DNA from 2 places in the Stenotrophomonas sp. 05L413 genome. Region 1 is predicted to be linked to the other one. Evidence: riboswitches for the same ligand, from Rfam matches in the RefSeq annotation. Region 1 holds a riboswitch; the other holds the start of a gene.

Region 1 (10,210 bases):
GCGCGGTACTCGGCCACCGAGCGCATCTGATCGTTGGCATCGAGCATGATCGCGCGGGTCGGCCCGTCGAAGCTGCCCTTGGGCAGGTTGACGTTGGCCGTGCCGATCGCGGTGCGGATGCTGGCCATGCTCAGCCCGTTGGCGGCCAGCGCGGACGGATTGACCTGGATGCGGACCGCCGGGCGCTGCCCGCCAGCGAGGCTGACCAGGCCGACGCCAGGCAGCTGCGAGAGCCGCTGCGCCATGCGGGTATCGACCAGGTCGTGCACCTGCGGCAGCGAGAGGCCCTGCGAGGTCACCGCCAGGGTCAGGATCGGGGTGTCGGCCGGGTTGACCTTGCGGTACACCGGCGGCACCGGCAGGTCGTCGGGCAGGAAGCTGTCGGCGGCGTTGATCGCGGCCTGCACTTCCTGCTCGGCCACGCCGAGCGCGACCTCCAGCGAGAACTGCAGGGTGATCACCGACGCGCCGCCGGAGCTGGTCGAGGACATCTGCTTCAGGCCGGGAATCTGCCCGAGCTGGCGTTCCAGCGGCGCGGTGACCGCGCTGGTGGTGACATCCGGGCTGGCGCCGGGATACAGCGTGGTGATCTGGATGATCGGGTAATCGACCTGCGGCAGTGCCGCGACCGGCAGCAGGCGGTAGGCCATCACGCCGGACAGCAGCAGCGCCACCATCAGCAGCGTGGTCGCGACCGGGCGCTCGATGAAGGGGCGCGAGAGGTTCATGCGCCGGTCCGTGGCGGGTCCTGCTCCACCACCTCGACCTTGGCGCCTTCGCGCAGCCCGTCGATGCCTTCCACCACCACGCGCTCGCCGGCCTTGAGGCCTTCGCGCACCGAGACGCGTTCGCCATCGGCCGGGCCGAGCACCACGGTGCGCAGCGACGAGGTGTCATCGGCCGCGATCACATAGACGTAGCTGCCCTTGCTGCCGAACTGCACGGCGGCATTGGGAATCACCACCGCATCGCTGCTGCTGACCTGCAGACGCACGTTGACGAACTGGTTGGGGAACAGTGATTCATCGGTATTGGCGAACTGCGCGCGCAGTTTCAGCGTGCCGGTGGCGGTATCGATGCGGTTGTCCAGGCTGGAGAGCACCCCGTCGCCCAGTGCAGTGCGCTCCTCGCGGTCCCAGGCTTCCACGGTCAGCCGGGGATTGGCGCGTGCGGCAGCCACCACCGCCGGCAGGTCCGGCTCGGGCACGGTGAACAGCACGCTGATCGGGGTGGTCTGGGTGATGGTGGCCAGCGGCTCGGTATCGCCACTGCGCACCAGGTTGCCGACATCGACGTTGCGCAGGCCCATGCGCCCGGCCACCGGTGCGGTGATGCGGGTGTACTGCAGCTGCAGGCGTGCTTCATCCACCGCCGCCTGGTCGGTCTGGCGGCGGCCCTGCAGCTGGCGGACCTTGCTCTGCTGATCACTGAGGTCCTGCGCGGAGACGAAGTGCTTGCTTTGCAGTTCGGCGAAGCGCTTGAGCTGGCTTTCGGCATTGTCCAACTCGGCCAGGTTCTGCTGCTGGGTACCCAGCGCACGCGAGAGCTGCACCTGGAACGGACGCGGATCGATCTCGGCGAGCAGCTCGCCGGCGGTGACGTGCTGGCCCTCGGAGAATGCCAGCCGCAGCAGCTCGCCATCCACGCGGCTGCGGATGCTCACCGTATGCAGCGGGGTCACCGTGCCCAGCGCTTTCAGGCGCACCACCAGGTCTTCCTGCGTCGCGGTGGCCACACGCACCGGGGTCGGCTGCGGACCCCCGGACGGGCCGGCAGCGGGGGCGGGCGAGAGCAGTTTCCATGCAGCGATGGCGGCCAGGCCGACACCGGCAGCGATCAACAGCGGTGTGGCGAAACGACGGCGAGACGACGGGGGCGTTGAAGCGGACATACGCATCCTGCGCACCCTCCACCGGAGCAGTGCGTCCATGGGGACCGGCCGACGGCGGCAGGTCAACGGGGGAGAGGGTGTCTGGCGGGGCAGCGGGTGGAACACCGCCGCGTGGCTGGATGCCGTTCGAATGGAACGGGAGCGCCATGATACAGGGCCGGGCCGCTCAAGCTCCCGTGACCTTGGTCATGCCCGCGGGTGCGTCAATGCACCTCGTCGCGGTACACGAACTTCGGCATTTCCCACTTGAAGTGGATGGCCAGCAGGCGGAACAGGAAGCCGCCGCCCAGGCACCACAGCGTGGCCGCGTTGAGCGACACGCCGAGTTCCAGCAGGGCCAGGTAGGCCGCGCCGGTGAGCAGGGTGATCACCGCATACAGTTCTTTCTGGAAGATCAGCGGCACCTCGTTGCACAACACATCGCGCAGCACGCCGCCGAACGCACCGGTCAGCATGCCGGCGATCAGGATGATCGGCACGGTGTGCCCGCCCTCGCGCGCGACCGCGCAGCCGATCAGGGTGAACGCGATCAGGCCCAGGCCATCGAGCACCAGGAAGGTGCGCCGGAAGTGATGCATCCAGCGCGCCACCCAGGTCGCGATCAGTGCCGCGCAGATGGTGAAGCCCAGGTACTCCGGGTGCTTCACCCAGCCCAGCGGGTAGTGGCCGAGCACGATGTCGCGCAGCGAGCCGCCGCCAAGCGCGGTGACGCAGGCGATGATGACCACGCCGAACAGGTCCATGCGGCGGCGACCGGCCGACAGCGCGCCGGTCATGGCTTCGGCCGAGATGGCGATGAGGTAGATCAGGGAGAGCAGCATGGGGGGCTCCGGGAAACACGTCAGGCGGGGACGGAAACGCGCACGCATCACGCCAGCGCCGCTGCACTGTCGTGGGGTGGGATTCCGTTGCCGCTCCCGCTGTCCTTTTGCCTGAGAGTTCGGTGGCCAAGGCCACGTGCCCCTTCGGCGGGTCATTGAAGACCTCTCTCCAGATCGGCGTGTCGGATGCATGGTTGGTGGCTGTGCAGCCACCGGCCTGAGCGATTATGGGAGCCTGCGCCTTCGGCGGGCGCCAGCGCGGCGCCTCTCTCCTGCATCCGGGGCGGATTCTAGCAGCCGCCGGGCCTGTGCCGGGGGATAATCCCGGTATGCCCGCTGAACCCGCCCTCTGGTACCTGTACCTGCTTGAATGCCGCAACGGCAGCTATTACGCCGGCATCAGCAACGACGTGGACGCACGCTTCCAGGCCCATCTCGCCGGCAAAGGGGCGAAATACACCCGGGCCAACCCACCGGTGAAGGTGCTGGCGATGCGCGCCTACCCGGACCGCGCGGCCGCGTCGAAGGCCGAGTGGCAGCTCAAGCGGCAACCGCGCGAGCGCAAGCTGGCGTGGCTGGCGCTGCCCGATCCCACGTAGCCCCGCGTGCGGGTTGTTCGGGCCTTCGTTGGCGGCATACCATCGACCCTCGTTCGTTGATCCGCTTGCCCAAGCCCTGGAGTGCCATGTCCCGCGATCTGTCGTTGTACCCGGAAGATGAGAATGGCGATGTGCTCTGGAACATGCTGCAGGACGGCGATGATCTGACGATTCCGCGCGAGGTGGATTTCGCATTGATCTTCCCGACCCAGGATGTGGCGATCGCCTTCGCCGTGCACCTGCTCAAGAACGACCAGAAGGTGTCCTTCGCCGCTTACGAGGGCAACGACGACTACCCGTGGCAGGTGGTGGTGCATCCGCTGATGCTGCCGACCCACCAGAACATCGCCGGCTTCGAAGGTCTGCTGGCCAGCGAGGCGGTCTCCTACAGCGGCCAGGTGGATGGCTGGGGATGTCTGTCGCAGGGATGATCAGGGCGTGGGCGGTCGTTTCGGGCGGCGATCCTCCTGTGCATCGCCGAAGATGATCCGCGCGCTGCGCTGGTAGCTCCAGTACGCCACCGCCCAGTTCAGCAGTACCACCACGCGGTTGCGGAAGCCGATCAGGAAGAACACGTGCGCGGCCAGCCAGAACCACCAGGCCAGCACGCCGGAGAGCTGCAGCCGGCCGAGGTGGACGATCGCCGCCATGCGGCCGATGGTCGCCAGGTTGCCGAAGTCCTGGTATTTGAACGCACCCGGCGCGGGCTTGCCGGCCAGGCGTGCCTGGACGGTGGTGGCCACGTGCTTGCCCATCTGCTTGGCCGCCGGCGCGACGCCGGGCACCGGCTTGCCGTCGGCCTGGGTCAGTGCCGCCAGGTCACCGGCAACGAATATCTCCGGGTGGCCCTCCAGGGTAAGGTCAGGCTGCACCGGCACGCGGCCGGCGCGGTCCAGTGGCACCTCCAACGTACGTGCCAGCGGTGAGGCGGCGACACCGGCGGCCCAGACCACGGTGCGGGCCTCGACGAAGCGCTCGCCAAGCTGGAAGCCTTCGGCATTGATGTCGCTGACGGGCGTGCCGGTGAGCACTTCCACGCCCAGCTTTTCCAGCTGCCGCCGCGCCTTGAGCGAGAGCACCTCGGGGAAGGTGGACAGCACGCGCGGGCCGGCTTCGACCAGGCGGACCTTGGCCGAGGCGGGATCGATATGGCGGAACTCATTGCGCAGCGTATGCCGTGCGATCTCGGCCAGGGTGCCGGCCAGTTCCACGCCGGTGGGGCCGCCACCGACCACGGCGAAACTCAGCCACGCCGCTTTGCGCGCGGGATCGGGTTCGGCCTCGGCGCGCTCGAAGGCGAGCAGCAGCTTGCGGCGCAGCGCGATGGCATCGTCCAGCGTCTTCAGGCCCGGCGCATCGGCGGCCCATTCGTCGTGGCCGAAGTAGGCATGGGTGGCGCCGGTGCACAGCATCAGGGTGTCGTACGTAATCTGCGTGCCATCGGCCAGCGTCGCGGTGCGCGCGGCCTTGTCGATGCCGGTCACTTCACCCAGGCGCACTTCGACATTGCGCTGGTGACCGAGGATGTGGCGCAGCGGCGCGGCGATATCCGGCGCGGACAGGCCTGCGGTGGCCACCTGGTAGAGCAGCGGCTGGAACAGATGATGGTTGCGACGGTCCACCAGGGTGATGCGCACGTGCGCCGAGGCGAGGGCACGGGTGGCCCAGAGGCCGGCAAAACCGCCACCGATGATGAGCAGGTGGGGCGTGGGATCGCGGGTCATGCTTCACTCCTTGGCGGGCGCCGGAGGGGGGCGGCGCAGGTCGTCTCGTGATGCGGCCCATGGTCGCACGTGAAGCGCGATGTTCACGTCGATGGCCGATACTGGGTTCAGGGGCCATCGCGCTTGCCCGATGGCCGATCCGATCCCGCCCAGGAGACCGAGATGTCCGAACCGGAAAAGCGCATCGCCCTGCTGATCGATGCCGACAACGCACCCTCTTCCAAGATCGATGCGGTGCTGGCTGAAGTCGCCCGCTACGGTGTGGCCAATGTCCGCCGTGCCTACGGCAACTGGAAGAGCCCGCGGCTGAAAGGGTGGGAGTCCGTGCTGCACGAGTACGCGATCCGCCCGATCCAGCAGTTCGCCTACAGCCGTGGCAAGAATGCCTCGGACATGGCGATGGTGATCGACGCGATGGACATGCTGTACGCACGCAATCTGGATGGCTTTGCGATCGTCTCCAGCGATGCGGATTTCACCCCGCTGGTGATGCGCCTGCTGACCGACGGGGTGAAGGTGTACGGCTTCGGCGAGAAGAAAACGCCCGAGCCGTTCGTCAACGCGTGCTCGAAGTTCACCTACATCGAGGCGCTGGGCCAACCCCATGCGGCCGATCAGGAGGTGGAGCAGGACAACGAGGAAACCCGCCCGCGCAAGAGCGGCCCGGAGCTGCGCAACGATACCCGGCTGGTGCAGATGCTGCGCCGCGCGGTGACCTCGGCCGAAGCCGAGGATGGCTGGTCGCATCTCGGCCCGGTCGGCAGCCAGATCGGCAACCAGGCCTCGTTCGATTCGCGCAATTACGGGTACAGCAAACTCAGCGATCTATTGGCCGCGACGGGCCTGTTCGAGATGAAAAAAGAGGGCAAGTCGACCTATGTGCGCGCACTGCCCAAGAAGAGTGCGGCGAAGGCGGCGAAGTGACCGCCGGCCTCAGCGCAGCAGCACGGCCAACGGGCGGGCCGTGCTGCCGTTGAAGCCATCGGAGAAGCCTCGCACGGCGTCAGGCAGCATGCCGCTGGCCAGCAGCAACAGCGCGGCGCTGAGCAGCAGATTGCGATGGTGGCGGCGATAACCGACCACGAGCGTGCCGATCCCGGCAATGAGCAACACGATTTCGAGTGCGTAGAGGATCATTGTTTTTCATCCATGACATGACGGTGGGCCCGCCGTTGGGCGTATCGTAGCGGCACCGCGCGACCCCGCTGCCGCGCATCGAACGATACGGGAATCCGATCATGCTGAACATCTGGGGCCGTCGCAATTCCAGCAACGTGCGCAAAGTGCTGTGGTGTGCCGAGGAGATCGGGGCGCCCTACGAGTCGATCGAGGTCGGCGGTGCCTTCGGTGGTACGCAGTCGCCGGAGTACCGCGCGATGAATCCGAACGGGCTGGTGCCGGTGATCGAGGACCAGGGCCTGCCGCTGTGGGAATCCAACACGATCGTGCGCTATCTCTGCGCGCGCTACGCGCTGGGCACGCTGTACCCGGAAGATGTGGTGGCGCGCGCGCAGTCGGAGAAGTGGATGGACTGGACCACCTCGACCTTCGCCGGCGTGTTCCGCGATCTGTTCTGGGGGACCCTGCGGACCGCGCCTGCTGATCGGGATGAGGCCCGCATCGCAGCGGCACTGGTGCGCTCCGGCGAGTTGCTGGCGATGGCCGATGAGGCTTTGTCGCGGCAGCCGTATCTGTCCGGTGAGCAGTTCGCGATGGGCGATATCCCGCTGGGTGCCTTCATCTATGCCTGGTTCGAGATGCCGATCCAGCGCCCGGACCTGCCGCATCTGGCCGCGTGGTACGAACGGCTGAAGCAGCGGCCGGCGTATCAGCGTGGGGTCATGACCGCGTTGACCTGAGCGGCCGTGCCGACCCACGGTCGGCACCTGCCGGCCTAATACAGATCCATCGGATCCACATCCAGCGACCAGCGCACCTTGCGTGCCTGCGGCAGCGCGGCGATCTGCGGCGTCACCTGATCCAGCACGCCGTGCAGCGGGCGTCGCGCGGGTGAGGACAGCAGCAGCTGGGTGCGCTGGTAGCCGGCGCGGCGGGGCATCGGTGCTGGCATCGGGCCATAGCGTTCCACTGCCGCGTCGTCGGGAATCAGCGCGCGCACGGCACTGAGCATCGCGTTGGCATGCTCCACCTGTTGCGCTTCGGCACGCAGCAGCGCCAGATGCGCGAAGGGCGGAAAACCGGCCGCCTCGCGCTGCTGCAGTTCCGCATCGGCAAAGGCGTGGTAGCCGCCGTTGACCAGCGTCTCCAGCAGGGGATGCCCCGGGTGGTGGGTCTGCAACCAGACCTCGCCGGCATCCACCGCACGCCCGGCGCGGCCGGCGACCTGGATCAGCTGCTGCGCGAGTTTTTCACTGGCGCGGAAGTCGGCCGAGAACAGGCCTTCATCAATGCCGACCACCACCACCAGGGTCAGCTTCGGCAGGTCGTGACCTTTGGCGAGGATCTGCGTGCCGACCAGAATCCCCGCGCGATCGCCGAGCGAGGCCAACTGGGTTTCCAACGCATCCCGCTTGCCGGTGGTGCCGCGGTCGATGCGGATCACCGGGAACTCCGGGAAGGCCTCGACCAGGTGTTCTTCCAGCCGCTCGGTCCCGATGCCCTGCGGCTGCAGCGCCAGGCTGCCGCAGTCCGGGCACGCCAGCGGCGCGGACTGGCGTGCGCCACAGTGGTGGCACTGCAGGCGCCGGCCGCCGGCATGCACGGTCATCGGCGCATCGCAGCGCTGGCACGGCGCGGTCCAGCCGCAGTCATGGCAGAGCAGCACGGGTGCGTAGCCGCGGCGGTTCTTGAACACCAGCACCTGGTGCCCGGCCTGCAGATGCTGGGTGATGCCGGCCAGTACTTCCGGCGAGAGCCCATCGCGCAGCGGGCGTTTACGCACATCAAGCACGCGCACCACCGGCGGACGCGCGGCGCCCGCGCGCTGCTTCAGGCGCAGGTGGGTGTAACGGCCGGCATGCGCGTTGTGCAGCGATTCCAGCGACGGCGTGGCGCTGCCGAGCACCACCGCCACGTCCAGTGCCTTGGCGCGTACCAGCGCGAAATCGCGTGCGTGATAGCGGATGCCGTCCTGCTGTTTGTAACTGCCGTCGTGCTCTTCGTCGATCACGATCAGGCCCGCATTCGGCAGCGGCGTGAACACCGCCGAGCGCGTGCCGACGATGACCTGTGCTTCGCCTCGCGCGGCGGCGGCCCACACGCGGGCGCGCTCGTTGTCGTTCAAGCCGGAGTGCAGCACATGCACCGGAATGCCCAAGCGGTTGCGGAAGCGCGACAGCGTCTGCGGGGTCAGCCCGATCTCCGGCACCAGCACCAGCGCCTGTTTGCCGCGCGCAAGGCACGCCACGATCGCCTGCAGGTAGACCTCGGTCTTGCCACTGCCGGTCACGCCATCGAGCAGATAGGCGGCAAACCCGTCGGCGGCGGTGATCGCGGCGATCGCCTCGGCCTGTTCGGCATTGGGCGCGGGGCCGCTGGCCGGCGAGGCGACGGCCGGTGCATGCGCCAGCGCGATCCGTTCGACCAGCTCGCGCTTGGCCAGCGACCGGGCAGCGCTGCGCCAGTCGTCCATCAAGGTATCCAGGCGGTCTTCGTTCACCACGCCCTCGGCCAGGCACGCTGCCAGGCGTTGCGGGCGGGTACCGCTGCGCAGTTTGGGCTGCGGGTCGTGGCCGGCCGGCGTCAGCTGCCAGCCCCACTGATGGGTGTCCGGCACGGCCTCACCCCGCCGCAGCGGACCGGGCAGGGCCGTACTGATCACTTCGCCCAGCGGGGCATGGGTGTAGCGCGCCAGCCACTGCAGCGAGCGCCACAGCTCACCGGTCACCAGGGGCGTGGTGTCGATCCACTCGATCGCGGCGCGCAGGCTGCCGGGGTCTTCGACCTGGCCTATCCCGGCCACCACGCCGACCAGCTCCCGGGAGCCGAACGGCACCCGGACCCGCTGCCCGGTCATCGCCGGGTCCGGGGCCGGCCCGTGCGGCGGGGCGTAGTCGAACAGTTGCGGCAGCGGCACCGGCAGGGCGACGCGCAGGGTCGAAGACGAGGAGGTCATCGGGGCAGTGTAGCGGGCAGGGGCGGAGCGGATCACGCCCATTCACCGTCTCAGCCGGGTACGCGCCGAATCATAAATCCCACCTAAATATCCGACTTGATTGGAGATTCAGGCTTATCCACATCTTCTGTGGATAAGTCTGTGTGCCACTGCGTATGTGACCGCCTTGCGTCAGGAACTTCCGACGTTCTGCTCAGGTTGGTCAAAAAATAGCCAAGCAACAATAAGTAATAAAAACAACAAGATAGCTGTGAAACAAAGTTGAAACAGACTTGACGCGGGGCTCACGTGTGGTTCCACCCCGGTTTTACGTGGTGCTGTGCACAACCTTTTGCGCCGGAAGGCTTTGCGCACCGTGGCCGCTCACAGGAAATGAACATCCGCGCGCCGCTGGAGTGACGCAATCGCTATCATTTCCACACAATGATGGAGTTGCTATGACGGCTGCGCCCGCCCCCGTTTCTTCTACCGCAGCCGGCGCGCTGTCGGCGTTTCTTCGTGGCGTTGAACGCCGCGCCCTGGTCGTGGCCGAGCTGCAGTGCGGTGATCCAACCGTCGCCGAACAGGCGCTGGTCGCCGTCATGCGTGCCTTCGCCGGAATCGCCAGCGATCTGCCCATGGCCCAGTGGCCGGAGCGGTTCTGGTCGCTGCTGGTCCACCGCGCGCCGTTGCGCGAGCCGGCCGCAGGCCGTTGGCCTGCCCCGTTGGAGCACCTGGCCGGGCTGACCCCGCCGGCGCGGCTGGCGTTTGTGCTGCGGATCGGTGGCGGGCTGGATGAAGCCGCGGCCGCGCAGATCCTGGATCTGCCCATGGCCGACTACCAGCACGCACTGGCCGATGCCTGCCCGCGCGATGCCCATGGCAACCCCGATGCCGCAGGCTGGCGCGCGCTGGCCGAGCAGGTGCAGCTGCGTATCCGCGATCTGCCCGCCAACCGGCTGCAGCGCCTGCAGCAACCGGTGGCCGCCCCGGCCAGCCAGCAACCCGATGCCGCCTCCTGGCGTACCCCGGTCAAATCCGATGCCCCCGCCCAGCGCCGTCCCGTCAAGCGCCAGCGCGGCCGTCGTTTCCCGTGGAAGGGCGTGCTGATCGTGGCCGTC
Region 2 (10,210 bases), on a different contig from region 1:
CAGCTTCTACGGCAACAAGGAAGCCGGCCAGAAGTTCTGGGCCATGCTGAGCAAGGGCGCCAGCCAGCCGTGGCAGGCCACGCTGAAGGAAATCACCGGCGGCGACAAACTCGATGCCGGCCCGATGATCGAGTACTTCACCCCGGTCAACGAATGGCTCAAGCAGCAGAACCAGGGCCAGATGTGTGGTTGGCAGGTGCCGGCGGCCACCGCTGCGGCCCCGGCCACACCGACGGCGCCCGCGGCACCGTAACCCGTGGGTTGGGCCGGGCTCGGCCCGGCCGCAGCCCGCAACGAAAAAACCGGCCGAAAGGCCGGTTTTTTCATGCGCTTCCACGCAGGGCGTGGCGCTACGACGTGGGTTTCAGGGCGGCCGCCAGCTCGGTCTTGAACTGCTCGAAGTCCATGCCGTCGGCCTTGGCCTCGGCGTGCGCGGCATCCTTCAACGCATCCGAGTACACCAACCGGACCGGCGTGCCCTGCCGCTCGTGCAGTTCGGCGGCCTGCATGATCAAGGCCAGCACGCGTGCCGCGCTGGTGGTCTGCCCCGCGATGCGTCCGTCCATGCCCAGCACCCACTCACCCTCGCGGCGCACCACACCGGCCAGCAGCGTGCGTTGCTGGTCGCGCAGTTCGGCATGCGGCTCGACCGGCGGGGTGGCGGCCTGCTCGCGGTTGGCGGCCTGGGTTTCGCGGCGCCGGCGGATGTCGCGGCGCAGTTTGGAGGTGGTCGACATGGGGAAATCCGGACTGCGGCAAAGCGCCAAGGATACCGCACGGACCCTGGCGAGCCCGTATCGCAGCACGGGCGGCCCTCTCAATCCAGGACCTTGCCGTGCCGCCAATAGCCCATGAAGGTGATGGCCTGGCGGTCGATACCACAGGTTTTGACCAGGTGCCGGCGGACCGCCATCACCGCGCCGGCCTCGCCGGCGACCCAGGCATACAGCCCGCCGCCCGGCGCACCGGCCTGCTCCCACAGGATGTCCTGATCGATGTCGATCTCGGCCAGTTCCTGCTCACCATGGCGCGTACCGGAGGGACCGACCCGGGCCCGTACCGCGTCCTGCAGCCGCTGACCATGCGCGGCGCCCTCGCGGGCCAGCCAGAACAGCTGCGCACCGGGCGGTGCCTGCAGCGGCATTACATCCGCCTCGTGCTCCACCTCCAGGAAGGCCTGCACGTCCGGCGGCTGCGGCCACTGCGCCAAGTCTTCCAGAATGCCGGCCACGGCTGGCAGCGCAGTGTCATCGGCCACCAACAGCACGCGCTTCACCTGCGCCGGCGGCTTCCACTCGTAGCCCTCGCTGCTGGCCTCGACCCGCGCATCGGGCGCCAGCAGTCCGACCCGATCGCCGACACGTGCCTGCATGGCCCAACGCGAGGCGGGGCCGGTCTCGCCGTGCAGCACGAAATCGACATCAACTTCGCCCACTTCAGGGCGCAGCGCACGGATGGTGTAGGTGCGCATCGGCGCACGCTCGGTGTCGGGCAGCGCGCGATAACGCGCGTACCAGTCCTCGCCCTGCGGCACCTCGGGGGCTGGCTGGCCGGGTAGCGGGAAGAACACCTTGATACGCTGATCCGGCCCGTCGGTCTTCATGTTGGCCACATCGGGCGCAGCGAAGACCATGCGGGTAAGCGACGGAGAGAGAACGGTGCGCTGCTTGAGCGCGACATCGAACAGGCGGTAGGTCTGATGGGCAGCCATGCAATCACCCTGAGTTGCGGCGGACGCGGCGTCCGCAGGGGAGCGTATTGGCTGTCGTGGAGCACGAACTGGCTGGCGAAGGCACAGGATACGCCGCAGTCGCGCAATGGCAATGCCGCCACGCCTGCGTTGTGTGCAGGCGTGGCATGCATGCGGCTCACTCGATGGGCGTGAGCAGGTCGCGGCGGCGTTCGCAGCGCCGCTCCCAGTACCAGAAGACGGCACCGATGGCGAAGAAGCCCGCGTAGCCCAAGGCCAGGTGCATCGGGCTGCTGCTGAGCATCGGCGAGACCACGCCGGCCACCACCGTGTTGATCATCAGCTGGATGAACATCTGCATCGAGGAGGCCAGGCCGCGCTGATGCGGGTACATGTCCAGCACGGCCAGCGCCAGGATCGGGAAGATCAAGGCCATGCCGACGCCGCCCAGGAAGATCGGCATCACCGCCCACGGCAGCGCGATCTGCGGTACCGATGTCACGTAGCCGAAGTTCAACAGCGCCGAGACCGCGCACAACGCAAACCCGATCGCGATCTGTCGCTGCGGCACGATCCGCCCGGCCATGCGCCCGGACAGGAACGAGCCCACGGTCATGCCGCCGATGGTGGGAATGAACAACCAGGCAAATCCGCCTTCGCCGAGCTTCAGGTGCTGCATCACGAACACCGGCGCCGAGGCGATATACAGGAAGATGCCGGAGAAATTGAACGCACCGGCTGCAGCAAGACGCAGCAGGCGCGCATTGGAACCCATCCGCGCATAGCTGCGCAGCAGTTCCCGCATCGACAGTGGCGTGCGCGCCTCGACCGGATGGGTTTCGGGCAGCCACTTGCCGGTGGCCAGCAGCAACACCACGCCGAACAGCACCAGGAACCAGAAGATCAACGGCCAGTCGCCGCCGCCGAGCAGGATCCAGCCACCGATGATCGGGGCGATCGCCGGGGCGACGCCGAAGATCATCGAGACCTGGCTCATCAAGCGCTGCGCGTCGGCACCGTGGTACAGATCGCGGATCACGGCGCGGCCGACGATCACACCCACACCGGCCGTCACGCCCTGCAGCGCGCGGAACACCAGCAACGTGGTCATGTCCCGCGACAGCGCACAGCCGATCGAGGCGCCGATGAACAGCACCAGCCCACCGATGATCACCCGCTTGCGGCCGAACGCATCCGAGAGCGGGCCGTGGGCCAGGCTCATCAGCCCATAGAACAGCAGGTACACGCTGATGGTCTGCTGCACCGCGACCTGGTCCACCTGCATGCGGTCGCCCAGCAGCAGGAAGGCGGGAAAGATAGTGTCGATCGAGAACGGACCGAACATCGCCAGGCCTGCGAGCAGCAGGGCCAAGCGGCGGGTCGAGGGTGAGGCGGGCGTCATGCGGGCTTCCGTCAGCGGCCATGCGCACTGCACGGCGGGCGCCTGGCCCGGAACGGGCGGCGCCAGATGAATACGAGGATCCAGTGATCATAGGCCTTTGCCGCCCCCGGCACCATGCCCGGGCCGGGTTTCCGGGGTCCTGCGCGGCTGCGTATTCATGTGCCGGAAAGGCCCAGTGCCCGAAACGGCTGGGCTATAATCGCCGCGCTACATGGTGGGAGAAGCGGACACCCGCTGCCGAAGGCGCAACGCCCGTAATCGCTCAGGCCCGATACCACCCGTACCAAAACTCTGGAGAGACCGGCGAATGCCGGCGCCGAAGGGGCACGAAGCACGCCGATGCGCGCTTTTAAACTCTCAGGCAAAAGGACAGAGGGGCACCCAGGAAGACCGCAAGGTCCGGTGGATCGCTGTCGCCCGCGACGCGCCCTGGCCCGGCCGCCTTCCGAACGTGCGTGCCCACTCTCCGAGATGCCAGCCATGTCCCAGAACACCCCCTCCCTGCGCGAGCTTGAACACAGCCACGCGTTCGTCGAACGCCATATCGGCCCCAACGACGCCGAAATCGCGCAGATGCTCGACGTGGTCGGCCACGCCTCGCTGGACGCGCTGACCGATGCGATCGTCCCGGCCGGCATCAAGTCGCCGGCACCGCTGGATCTGCCCGAGTCCCTCACCGAAGTGCAGGCGCTGGCCAAGATCCGCGCCATCGCCGACAAGAACCAGGTGTTCCGCACCTTCATCGGCCAGGGCTACTACGGCACGCTCACCCCGAACGTCATCCTGCGCAACGTGCTGGAAAACCCGGCGTGGTACACCGCCTACACCCCGTACCAGGCCGAGATTTCACAGGGCCGCATGGAAGCGCTGATCAACTTCCAGACCCTGTGCGCGGACCTGACTGGCATGGAGATCGCCAACGCTTCGCTGCTGGATGAAGCCACCGCCGCCGCCGAAGCGATGACGCTGGCCAAGCGCTCGGCCAAGTCGAAGTCCGATACCTTCTTCGTGCACGACGCCGTGCACCCGCAGACGCTGGAACTGCTGCGCACCCGCGCCGAGCCGATGGGCATCGTGCTGCGCGTGGGCACCCCGGCCGAGGCGATGGAAGCCGAAGCCTACGGCGTGCTGCTGCAGTACCCGGATACCTTCGGCCATATCGGCGATTACAAGGCGCTGGCCGATGCCGTGCACGCGCGCGGTGGCCTGGTCGCCGTGGCCACCGACCTGCTGGCGCTGACCCTGATCGCCGCCCCCGGCGAATGGGGCGCGGACATCGTGGTCGGCAACTCGCAGCGCTTCGGCGTGCCGTTCGGCTTCGGCGGCCCGCATGCCGCTTTCATGGCCTGCCGCGACGCCTACAAGCGCTCGATGCCGGGCCGCCTGATCGGTGTCTCGGTCGATGCGCAGGGCAACGCCGCGTACCGCCTGACCCTGCAGACCCGCGAGCAGCACATCCGCCGCGAGAAGGCGACCTCCAACATCTGTACCGCCCAGGTGCTGCTGGCGGTCATGGCCTCGATGTACGCCGTGTACCACGGCCCGGAAGGCCTGACCCGCATCGCCCGCCGCACCCACCGTCTGGCCAGCATCCTGGCCGCCGCGCTGCGCGGCGCCGGCGTCAACGTGGGCGAGCACTTCTTCGACACCCTGCACGTCAAGGACATCGACGCCAAGGCGATCCACGACAAGGCTGCGGCGGCGCGCATCAACCTGCGTGCGATCGACAGCGATGCGGTCGGCATCAGCCTGGATGAAACCGCCACCCGCGCCGACATCATCGCGCTGGGCCAGCTGTTCGGTGCGACCGTCGACGTGGACGCGCTCGATGCGGCCACCGCCGATGCGTTGCCGGCCGATCTGGTGCGCACCAGCGCCTTCCTGACCCACCCGGTGTTCAACACCCACCACAGCGAACACGAACTGCTGCGTTACCTGCGTTCGCTGGCGGACAAGGACCTGGCGATGGATCGCACCATGATCCCGCTGGGCAGCTGCACCATGAAGCTCAACGCCACCGCCGAGATGATCCCGGTGACCTGGCCGGAGTTCGCCAACATCCATCCGCTGGCCCCGGCCGACCAGGCTACCGGCTACAAGGAACTGATCGACGGCCTGGAAGCGATGCTGGTCGAGTGCACCGGTTACGACGCGGTGAGCCTGCAGCCGAACTCCGGCGCTCAGGGCGAGTACGCCGGCCTGCTGGCGATCCGCGCCTACCACCGCTCGCGCGGCGAGGGCCATCGCGACGTCTGCCTGATCCCGGATTCGGCGCACGGCACCAACCCGGCCTCGGCGCAGATGTGCGGCATGAAGGTCGTGGTGACCAAGACCGATGCCAACGGCAACGTCGACCTGGAGGACATCCGGGTCAACGCGGAGAAGTACAGCGACCGCCTGGCCGCGCTGATGATCACCTACCCGTCCACGCATGGCGTGTTCGAGGAAGAGGTGGTGGATATCTGCGAGATCGTGCACAAGCACGGCGGCCAGGTGTACACCGACGGCGCCAACATGAACGCCCTGGTCGGCGTGGCCAAGCCCGGCAAGTGGGGCTCGGACGTCTCGCACCTGAACCTGCACAAGACCTTCTGCATCCCGCACGGCGGCGGTGGCCCGGGCGTCGGCCCGTGTGCGGTCAAGTCGCACCTCGCCCCGTTCCTGCCGAAGGTGCTGGGCGGCGAAGGCGATGTCGGCATGGTCAGCGCGGCCAGCTTCGGCAGCGCCTCGATCCTGCCGATCAGCTGGATGTACATCACGCTGATGGGCACCGCCGGCCTGCGCAAGGCAACCCAGGTGGCCCTGCTCAACGCCAACTACATCGCCAAGCGCCTGGCCCCGCACTTCAAGACCCTGTACACCGGCCGCAACGGCCTGGTGGCGCACGAGTGCATCCTGGACGTGCGACCGCTGGAGAAGACCTCCGGCATCGGCGCCGAGGACGTGGCCAAGCGCCTGATCGATTTCGGCTTCCACGCCCCGACCCTGAGCTTCCCGGTCGCCGGCACGCTGATGGTGGAACCGACCGAGAGCGAATCGCTGCACGAGCTGGATCGCTTCATCAACGCGATGATCCAGATCCGTGAGGAAATCGCCGCGATCGAAGACGGGCGACTGGACCGCGAGGACAACCCGCTCAAGCACGCCCCGCACACCGCCACGGCGGTCTCGGCCAGCGAGTGGGCCCACGCCTACCCGCGCGAGCTGGCGGCCTTCCCGCTGGCCAGCCTGCGCCAGCAGAAGTACTGGCCGCCGGTGGCACGCGTGGACAACGTCTACGGCGACAAGAACGTGATGTGCGCCTGCATCCCGGTCGATGCGTACAAGGAAGACGAGGGCGTGGAGGTCTAAGCCTCCCTGCCCTGACGCAACAGCAGACGGCCCGCGCAAGCGGGCCGTTTTTGTTATGGGCTGCTGCCGACTCCCCGTCTCCCGGCTCCTGCGCGCCGTGGAGGAGAGCCGCCTTTGGATTCTGCCGGCTGGGCGGGGGTGTGTGGGTTCGCGGGACACGCCGTGAATCCGTCCATGGAGGCTCATGTCGCGCCATCCATGGCGCTCATGGTCCCGCCAACCCACACACCCCCGCCCTCGACAGCCTGTCGGCCGCCCATGAAGAAACAAACGCAGATGCCCTGCGGCGGAGATGAGCGTCAGTAGGTCATGCCGTCGTCGCGTCACGTTGCAGTCAATCACCCAGGCATCAGCATCTGCATCGGCGTTGGCGTTGGCGTTGGCGTTGAACATCGAGCACTGTGCGTCGAGCATCGAGCATCGAGCACTGAGTACTTGGCACTGAGCACTGAGAATTGAGCTGAGCGCCGAGTATCCAGATTCGAGAAGCGAGCAGCGCAGCACCAGCTCGGCAGCGTTCTGCGTTCTGCGCTCTGCGTTCTGCGTTCTGCTTTCGCTTTTGACTTCCCATTGCCCACCAGCCCCCTGTCAAAGGGTGGGCACGGGTGGGTTGGCGGGACCGTGTGTTGCCATGGATGGCAACACACGAGCCTACAGGGACGTACTTGCGGCGGGTCCCGACAACCCACCCGTGCCCGCCCAGGCAAGCGGAGTCACGAACCTGCGGCTGTTGGCCGTTGGCTGTTAGCTGTTAGCTGTAGCACGCACCCGACGCGCGATCTCACTGCTCGCCGCAATCACCACCGTCAGCGCCGCCATCGACAGGAACTGCACCCGCGTGTGCGCTTCGGATAGCAACAGACCGAAGATCAGCGCCAGCACCCCCAACCCGATCACCGTCAGATACGGATACCCCGCCATCCGGAACGGCAACCGCGTCCCATCCCGGTTCGCACGATGGCGCAGAATCAACTGCGACAGCAACGAAATCGTCCACACCAACAGACACGTCGAGCCCACGATGTTGAGCAGCACCGGCAACACCTTGTCCGGGAACACCAGCTCCATCACCGTCGCCGCAAAACCGAACAGCACACTGGCCAGCACCGCGATGATCGGCACCTGGCGCGGATCGGTCCAGCCCAGCACCGCCGGCGCCTCGCGGCGCTGCGCCAGCGAATACATCATCCGCGACGCACCGTAGAGATTGGCGTTCAACGCCGACAGCAGCGCGATCACCGCGATCAGCGTGATCGCCGTCGCCGCGCCCGGAATCTTGGCCGCTTCCAGCACCGCCGCGAACGGCGACCTGAGTGCCTCGCTGGTCCACGGGACCACCGCGATGATCACGCTCAGCGAGCCGATGTAGAACACCAGGATGCGCCAGGCCACGGTGCGGATCGCACGGGCGATGCTGCGCTCAGGATCTTCAGTTTCGGCTGCGGCCACCGCCACGATCTCGGTGCCGCCAAAGGCGAATATCACCACCAGCAGCGCCGCGCCGATCCCGGCCAGGCCCTTGGGCATGAAGCCACCGTGCTCGGTGAAGTTGCGCAGGCCCGGCGAGGCCACGTCCGGCAGCCAGCCCATCAGCAGCGCCACGCCGATCAGGATGAAGCCGACGATCGCGGCGACTTTGAGGATCGCGAACCAGAATTCGAACTCGCCGAAGTTCTTCACCCCGAGCAGATTGATGGCGGTGAAGAACAGCATGAAGGCCAGCGCCGCCATCGGCACCGGAATCGCCGGCCAGACCGTGGCGAGCAGGCCGGCCGCACCGACTGCTTCAGCGGCGATCACGATCACCAGCTGCACCCACCACAGCCAGCCCACCGTGGCGCCGGCGGTGGCGCCCATGGCGTCGGCGGCGTACACCGAGAACGCGCCGCTGGTCGGCTTGGCCGCGGCCATTTCGCCGAGCGCGTTCATCACGATGATCACCAGCGCGCCGGCGACCAGATACGACAGCAGGACCGCCGGGCCGGCGGCCTGGACGCCCACCCCGGAACCGAGGAACAGGCCGGCGCCGATCGCGCTGCCCAGGCCCATCATGATCAGCTGGCGGGGCTTGAGCGCGTGTCCCAGGCGGGTATCGGCGGGCGGAGTGGCAGGAGCCGGAGTCTGGGATGCGGGCATCGGAATCGATTGGCGGGCAACAAGTGCGACACCATACCCTGTCGGCCGCGCGACGGCATAGGCCGGAAGCCCCACCCCGCCTCAGGCAGCGGCGCGCTCGCCGATCTGGGCACGGTAGGCCCGCGGCGACAGCCCGACCTCGGCCTTGAACTTGCGGGTGAACGCGCTCTGGTCGGTGAAGCCGCAGGCCTGGCCGATGCTGGCGATGCTGTCCGGGCCATGCAGCAGGTGCACCGCCATCTGGATGCGCAAGCGGGTCAACACCTGTTGCGGGGTCATCTGGAACACCTTGCGGAAGGTGCGCTCCAGCTTGGACAGCGAGAACCCGGTGATGTCCAGCAGGGTCTGCATGCGCACGTTCTCGGCGTAATGCGCATTCAGATGGGCAAGGGCCAGGCGCAGCTGTTCGTACTGGGTGCCCAGGCTGTCCTTCTGGCCCAGGTCGCGCGAGATCCCGATCAGCCCGCGGATCTGCCCCTCCACCAGCAGCGGCCGCTTGCAGGTCAGGCACCAGCCCGGCTCGCGGTTGGCGAACAGATGCAGTTCCATCAGGTTTTCGATGACCTTGCCAGCCAGCACCTGCTCATCCTGGGTGGCGTAGTCCGCGCCCAGCCCGGTCGGATAGATCTCCGCCGCGGTGCGTCCGATCACGTCCTTGCGCGACTTCAGGCCCAGCCGGCGCAGCATGGTCTGGTTGATATGCGTGTAGCGCCCGTCGCAGTCCTTCATGAAGAACAGGACGTCGGGGATCGCATCAAACAGGGCTTCGATGTCGGCGGGTTCAACGCGCATGCGGTTGGGGAGAACAGGGGAAGACGCGCCCAAGGATACCTGCCCGCACGCGCGCCACCCAGCGCCGGGGCACCGCATGTGAAGCGCGGGTGCAAGCAGCGCCCGGTTTTCGCACCCTCGATTAACGCCCCGGCCGCCAGTGTGAAGCGATCCCCCTTCCCGCCAGCTCCCGGAGTCGCCTCATGGCCGCCAGCAAGAAAAGCACGAAGAACGCCCCTGCACCCGCCACCGATGTCCGCGGCGAGGGGGATGAACTGCACCAGCGTGCGGGCAACGGCCACCCGGTGCTGACCACCAACCAGGGCATCCCGATCGGTGACAACCAGAACTCGCTGCGGGCCACCCCGCGCGGGCCGACCCTGCTGGAAGACTTCATCCTGCGCGAGAAGATCACCCACTTCGACCATGAGCGCATCCCGGAGCGCATCGTGCATGCGCGCGGCAGCGCAGCGCACGGTTACTTCGAGCTGACCCGCTCGCTGGGTGAGTACACCCGCGCCCGGATCCTGAGCGAAGTGGGCGTGCGCACCCCGCTGTTCACCCGCTTCTCCACCGTGGCCGGCGGCGCCGGTTCGGTCGATACCCCGCGCGATGTGCGCGGCTTCGCGGTGAAGTTCTACACCAAGGAAGGCAACTGGGACCTGGTCGGCAACAACATCCCGGTGTTCTTCATCCAGGACGCGATCAAGTTCCCTGACCTGATCCATGCAGTGAAGATGGAGCCGGACCGTGCCTTCCCGCAGGCGGCCAGCGCACACGATACTTTCTGGGACTTCGTGTCGCTGATGCCCGAATCGATGCACATGATCATGTGGGCGATGAGCGACCGCACGATCCCG

Evidence for each region. Region 1 has a riboswitch for glycine ahead of AC1DIQ_RS11070 (trimeric intracellular cation channel family protein). Riboswitches for the same ligand answer to the same signal wherever they lie in the genome.
Region 2: another riboswitch for glycine. It lies ahead of gcvP (aminomethyl-transferring glycine dehydrogenase); the one in region 1 lies ahead of AC1DIQ_RS11070 (trimeric intracellular cation channel family protein).

Annotation. Positions count from the first base shown of each region.
Region 1 covers NZ_JBFTOL010000004.1:424,132-434,341, forward strand. The annotation lists gene AC1DIQ_RS11060 (MdtB/MuxB family multidrug efflux RND transporter permease subunit) at 1-728, opposite strand, end outside; gene AC1DIQ_RS11065 (MdtA/MuxA family multidrug efflux RND transporter periplasmic adaptor subunit) at 725-1,891, opposite strand; gene AC1DIQ_RS11070 (trimeric intracellular cation channel family protein) at 2,095-2,712, opposite strand; glycine riboswitch at 2,804-2,895, opposite strand; glycine riboswitch at 2,904-2,997, opposite strand; gene AC1DIQ_RS11075 (GIY-YIG nuclease family protein) at 3,042-3,311, shown strand; gene AC1DIQ_RS11080 (ribonuclease E inhibitor RraB) at 3,398-3,742, shown strand; gene AC1DIQ_RS11085 (NAD(P)/FAD-dependent oxidoreductase) at 3,743-5,035, opposite strand; gene AC1DIQ_RS11090 (NYN domain-containing protein) at 5,198-5,959, shown strand; gene AC1DIQ_RS11095 (hypothetical protein) at 5,969-6,172, opposite strand; gene AC1DIQ_RS11100 (glutathione S-transferase family protein) at 6,274-6,894, shown strand; gene AC1DIQ_RS11105 (primosomal protein N') at 6,930-9,110, opposite strand; gene AC1DIQ_RS11110 (hypothetical protein) at 9,548-10,210, shown strand, end outside.
Region 2 covers NZ_JBFTOL010000001.1:682,035-692,244, forward strand. The annotation lists gene AC1DIQ_RS03095 (M2 family metallopeptidase) at 1-253, shown strand, start outside; gene AC1DIQ_RS03100 (hypothetical protein) at 351-737, opposite strand; gene AC1DIQ_RS03105 (siderophore-interacting protein) at 818-1,711, opposite strand; gene AC1DIQ_RS03110 (multidrug effflux MFS transporter) at 1,869-3,092, opposite strand; glycine riboswitch at 3,374-3,475, shown strand; gene gcvP (aminomethyl-transferring glycine dehydrogenase) at 3,564-6,443, shown strand; gene AC1DIQ_RS03120 (amino acid permease) at 7,188-8,579, opposite strand; gene AC1DIQ_RS03125 (AraC family transcriptional regulator) at 8,661-9,371, opposite strand; gene AC1DIQ_RS03130 (catalase) at 9,554-10,210, shown strand, end outside.